2 linked regions of the Bacillus pumilus genome follow. The protein of the gene in region 1 binds, or shares a complex with, the protein of each later gene. Links are inferred from orthologs where the notes say so. Each region holds a gene or a part of one and is shown on either strand. Other genes may lie near its edges.

Region 1 (2,986 bases):
CCCATAAAGGGGCCATTTTGTTTTACGCTTTGACTGATTTGAAGAATTGCGGTAAATATTCACGATGTGCTTCGAGCATTTCATCTAAAATTTGCTTTGCAATTTCGTCAGAAGGGACAAGCGGATTGATCGTCATCGCTACAAGAGCCGTCTCGTAATCTCCTGTGACTGCCGCTTCTGCTGCCACACGCTCGAATGATTTGATTTGTTGAACGAGCCCTCTCACAGCTACAGGCAGATCACCCGTCGCGATTGGTTTTGGTCCGTCCTTCGTAATGATACAGTTCACTTCAACCGCTGATTCAGCCGGAATGCTGGCAATCGCCCCTCTGTTCACTGTATTGACTGGTTGGATGTCATGTTTATCATTATAGATGGAGCTGATTAAGTTACATGCCGCATCACTGTAGTACGCCCCGCCTCTTTTTTCGAGCTGCGGTGGTTTAATCGATAAATCAGGATCTTTATAGAGCTCAAATAATTCGTGCTCGACCTGCTGGACAACCTCTGCTCTTGTTCCTTTTTCTTGGGCCGCTTTTTGCTCTTCTTCCAGCATATCTTTTGTTTTATAGTAATAGCGATGATACGGACATGGGATCACTCCTAAGCCTTTTACAAAAGAAGGTTCCCAGTTTTTCGCTTCAATGTTCTTCATAGACCACTGACTATTCGGATTTCCTAATTCATCGAGTACTTGATCCATAATGCTGACCCCGTCTAAATACACGTCTAATCCATAGACCATGTGATTGAGTCCGGCAAACTGTACCTCGACCCGTTCAACATCCACATCAAGCGCCTTGGCAATCCCCATTTTTATCCCAATTGGAACATTGCATAGTCCAACTACTTTTTTTAGATTCGTGTAGCGCAGCACAGCTTCTGTGACCATGCCCGCCGGATTTGTAAAGTTCACAAGCCATGCATCTGGACAAAGCTCTTCCATATCCTTCACGATATCTAAAATGACTGGGATGGTTCGAAGGCCTTTAAATAAGCCGCCTGGTCCGTTCGTTTCCTGACCGATGACGCCATATTTAAGTGGGATTCTCTCATCCTTAGCCCGTGCTTCCAGCAGTCCTACACGAAATTGTGTTGTCACGAAATCTGCGTCCTTCAGGGCTTCCCGGCGGTCAAGCGTCAGGTGTACCTCAATCGGCAGACCGGCTTTTTCGACCATGCGTTTCGCGAGAGCACCCACGATGTTTAACTTTTCCTGACCCGCTTCAATATCCACGAGCCATAATTCCTTTATAGGCAATTCATGATATCGTTTGATAAATCCTTCGACAAGCTCAGGCGTATAGCTTGATCCTCCGCCTATTGTGACAATTTTGATTCTATCTTTCATGAATTGACACCTCCGAGTTGCTTCATTTTTTCATGGAGCTCGATGATTTCCGCCGCAAGCTCCTTGACGGTCATTGCGTTCATGAGATGATCCTGTGCATGGATCATTAAGAGGCTAATATCGGTCTTTTCTCCTCTAATTTCTCCTTGGATCAGCTCTGTCTGTGCGTGATGCGCCTCATTTAACGCGTCTTGTGCTTCCTGCAATTTTTGCTTCGCCTCATCAAAATTCCCTTGCTTTGCACATGTAATGGCCTCCATCGCAGAGCTTCTGCCATTCCCGCCGTGTAAGATGAGTTGAAACACAATTTGTTCCATTTCCATCGGCCGCATCCCCCTTGTTTCCTCTATTACATGCTGACGACATTTTCATCAGTTGTTGCATTTGTTTCTAGTTCACTTTCTTCTTTTAATTTCTGCTTATCCCACATTCTAAAGAATGGGTAGTATAAAGCGAATGACAACGCTAGGTTAATCAGCTGCATGACAGCACCTGAGATTTTGCCTCCTGTGGCGAGATAGCCTGAAATGATAGGCGGCATCGTCCATGGGACCGCAATCCCCGCCGGTTTTGCGACAAGCCCTGTGCTCATTCCGATATATGTCGTGATGATCATCATGATAGGCGTAAGGATAAACGGAATCAGAAGCATTGGATTCATAACAATCGGCATTCCAAAGATGATCGGTTCGTTGATGTTAAAGATGGCTGGCCCAATGGCAAGTCGGCCAAGCTGTTTCATTTGTTTACTTCTGGCACGTAAGATCATCGTCAGCACCAAGGCAAGCGTTGCACCGCTACCGCCGACATTGATGAAGATTTCAAAGAACTGCGCTGTGAAGATATTTGGCAGCACTTCTCCTGCTTGGAATGCGAGACGGTTCTCATCCATCGCACCGAGCCAAATTGGGCCCATGACGCCGCCGACAATGGTTGCTCCGTGAATACCACATGCCCAGAGGAGCATTTGCACACCAATGGCGACAATACTTCCGCCTAAGCTTCCACCAAGAATGGAAAGCGGTGTGCCAATTAAGACCGTGATGATATTATGAATACTCTCAAATGGTGTCATCTCAATCAAAAGTCTAGCGACCCAGATCAGCGTGATGACCACAAAACCTGGAATAAGTGCGATAAACGATTTACTCACTGCTGGCGGTACACCATCAGGCATCCTAATGACGATATTCCGCTGGACAATGAATCGGTAAATTTCAGTTGAAAGCATGGCAATAATCATGGCAACGAATAACCCTTTACTGCCCATCAATGTAACTGGAATTCCCCCACCTACTAAGATGGCTTCTGTTGAGCCTTCAGGTGTGAAAGGAACTTGATATGGTGTTGCCAAAAGGAAAGCTGCAACAGCGATCGCACCAGATGATAGGGCATCCACTGCATACTTTTCAGCAAGCCTGTAGGCAATCCCGAAGGTTGCAACAAGTGCCATAATGTCAAAGGTCGCATTAACAGGATAGGATAGTTTCGTGGCCCATTCTGCTCCGAAGATACTTGCCATAAAATCGCTGTATCCTGGGATCGGAAGGTTGGCTAAAATGAGAAACAGTGAACCGACAATAATGAGAGGCATGGTTAAAACAATTCCGTCACGCAATGCTTGTAAATGTCTTT
Region 2 (2,900 bases), 370 kb from region 1 along the record:
ATTCAGAGCTGCGTCTTTTTATTTATTTCAATAGAAGGATATCAGGAGAAAAGCCTCATTTTAGCAAAGATCCTGTTTCTTTACATTTCCTTCATATTCGGGTGCTATAATATGAGGTAGACAAGCATCAAGAGGACAGCTTCCGATTTCCTTAATAGGAGGATGAAGATGAAAAAAATCAGTTCGGTTTTTACTATGTTTGCTCTGATCGCTGCTATTCTGTTTTCTGGTTTTATTCCGCAGCAAGCCTATGCCGAAACACCACTTACACCGACCGCCACAAATAAAACAGCTTCTATTCAACTGACATCAGATGTTCATACCCTTGCCGTCATTAATACGTTTGATGGTGTAGCCGATTATTTGATTCGCTACAAACGACTGCCTGATAACTACATCACAAAATCACAAGCAAGTGCTCTTGGATGGGTGGCATCGAAGGGAAATCTAGCAGAGGTTGCCCCAGGCAAAAGCATCGGTGGAGATGTTTTCTCTAACCGGGAGGGACGTCTCCCTTCAGCAAGCGGCCGCACATGGCGTGAAGCAGATATCAACTACGTCTCAGGCTTCCGCAATGCTGATCGCCTCGTGTATTCAAGTGACTGGCTCATTTACAAAACAACAGACCATTACGCTACATTCACACGTATTCGATAATCAATCAAAAAACAGCCCCATTTGACGCAGGGCTGTTTTTTTGATGCTACTTATGGCAGCAGGGTTTTCACGTATTCCTCAAAAGGCAGAGGCAGCGGTTTTTTCGACACTTCTTCATGTTCATGTATGGTGACATGATCCTCGGTGACGATTACACGTCCTGTTGGTGTGAGCTTTGAAGCAAGCGGTCTTTTGTTAAAAGGAGAGGCTTCATTTTCATAAATCTGCTTTCTCATTTGGACCAATGTAGGCTCACTCACCTCTTCCAATGTAAATGCATAGCCTGTCTCAGCGCCTTCTCCTCTATCTAATTGGACAAGATGCGCACCTTTTTCGGTTTTCTCTTCTTTGACTCGAAACCGAATAGACGCTCCTTCCACCCATTCTTCAGTAAAGGGTACAGGCTGGAGAGGTAAATTCACACCAAAACCCGCATCAATAAGGAAGCGTTCGTTGTGATGATTCAACGTCATGGCTACGTGCGTGCCATCGATTGCCCATGTGCCCGCTTCCTTGTTATACACGGTCCCTTGAACGAGCTGTACAGCGAGTCCTGCCTCTTTTAACACATAATATAAAAGAGGATTGAGATCGTAACAAAGACCTCCTCTGCCTCCTTCAAGAAGATGCTGCTTCAATCCTTCTTGATTCAAGGCATAGGATTGTTTGTTCAGCACAGATCTATTTTCAAATGGAAAGGTGTAGGCCATCTTTTTTAATAATGCAGGCAGGTCATCAAAGGTGATAGACTGTCCTTCGTATCCGATCTTCTGTAAAAATGCTGATTGCATCATGTTCATTCCCTTCTAAAAAAACTGAGTCTGTGAAGAGACTCAGTTTTCTTGATTGATAAAATCAGTTAACGCATCAATGGCTTCTTGTTCATCCGCACCATCTGCTATCAGTTTGACAGTGATCCCAGAGCTGATCGCAAGGCTCATGAGACCCATAATGCTCTTCGCATTGACTCTTTTTCCGTCCTTCTCTAGAAAAATTTCAGCCCCAAAGCGATTCGCTTCCTGTACGAACAAAGCAGCGGGACGTGCCTGCAAGCCTGTTTTCAACTGGATGGTGACCGTTTTTTCCACCATATGATCTGCCTCCCTTTTTCATTCTCCTATTTAAGTGTAACAGCTTGTCCGTTTCGTAATTGTTCTGCAATTTGATCTAGCTTTCTTAAGCGGTGATTAATGCCTGATTTGCTGATCTTGCCGCTTTCCACCATTTCTCCCAATTCCTTTAGCGTGACCTCTTGATAGTCGACTCGCAGCTTTGCAATTTCTCGCAGCTTATCTGGCAGGGCATCAAGTCCAATTTTTTCATCAATGAATTGAATGTTCTCGACCTGGCGCAGTGATGCACCAATCGTTTTATTCAAGTTTGCTGTTTCACAATTGACGAGCCGGTTCACGGAATTCCGCATATCACGGACGATCCGAACGTCTTCGAAGCGAAGAAGTGAATTATGCGCACCTACAACACTTAAGAATTCAGTAATTTTTTCGGCTTCTTTCATATATGTGATGTAGCCTTTTTTACGCTCAAGTGTTTTACTGTTGAGATGAAATTGGTTCATGAGCTCACAAAGGGCATCATTGTGTTCTTTATATAGGGAAAAAATCTCAAGGTGATAGGAAGACGTTTCTGGATTATTCACAGAACCGCCTGCTAAAAAAGCACCTCTCATATAGGAGCGCTTACAACATCTTTTCTTTACAAGCTCTTCTGAAATATTACGCTCAAATACAAATTGCTCACCTAATATTTTCAAATCCTCTAAAATGGTTTTCGCTCGTTCTACTAGTCTGACAATATACACATTATTCTTTTTTAATCTCATTTTCTTACGAACGAGCAGCTCGACTGTGACATCATATTTCTTTTTTAGCAGCGTATAAATCCGTCTTGCGATAGCTGCGTTCTCTGTTTGTATATCTAGAATTAATTTTCGATTAGAGAAAGATAATGAACCGTTCATACGGATGAGGGCAGAAAGCTCTGCTTTTGTGCAGCAGTCCTTCACGTCCAGATTAGTCAGCTCTTTTTTTGTTTCGGATGCAAATGACATCCTTGCCACCCCCATTCCTATTTTTTCTTATGCAGCAGGTCGACAAGCAGCGCGGCTACTTTCAGCGTGTCGTGACGAATCACATGCTGGTCGTATGTAATGATTTCCCCAGGGATGACTTCCAGTCCCATTGCCTTGAGTACATCTGTGTCGAACTGTACAGGCTGTGCCTGTT

Evidence for each region.
Region 2: the proteins of CKW02_RS18915 (region 1) and CKW02_RS17000 are in contact, whole or in part, in an NMR structure (PDB 2LRK), measured with the Escherichia coli proteins. The link is inferred for Bacillus pumilus from one-to-one orthologs.

The regions. Positions count from the first base shown.
Region 1 is NZ_LT906438.1:3,611,263-3,614,248, forward strand. The notes cover bases 12-2,878. They hold CKW02_RS18915 (PTS lactose/cellobiose transporter subunit IIA), read right to left. Parts: upstream 1,675-2,878; coding sequence 1,348-1,674; downstream 12-1,347. Other genes in these bases: CKW02_RS18910 (6-phospho-beta-glucosidase), read right to left, coding at 23-1,351; celB (PTS cellobiose transporter subunit IIC), read right to left, coding at 1,701-2,878. Outside these bases: more of celB, read right to left, coding at 2,879-2,986. UniProt on the Escherichia coli protein: The phosphoenolpyruvate-dependent sugar phosphotransferase system (sugar PTS), a major carbohydrate active transport system, catalyzes the phosphorylation of incoming sugar substrates concomitantly with their translocation across the cell membrane.
Region 2 is NZ_LT906438.1:3,237,968-3,240,867, forward strand. What follows is about bases 120-2,900. They hold CKW02_RS17000 (HPr family phosphocarrier protein), read right to left. Parts: upstream 1,749-2,900; coding sequence 1,491-1,748; downstream 120-1,490. Other genes in these bases: CKW02_RS16990 (ribonuclease), read left to right, coding at 169-657; CKW02_RS16995 (arylamine N-acetyltransferase family protein), read right to left, coding at 708-1,451; whiA (DNA-binding protein WhiA), read right to left, coding at 1,775-2,725; CKW02_RS17010 (gluconeogenesis factor YvcK family protein), read right to left, coding at 2,743-2,900.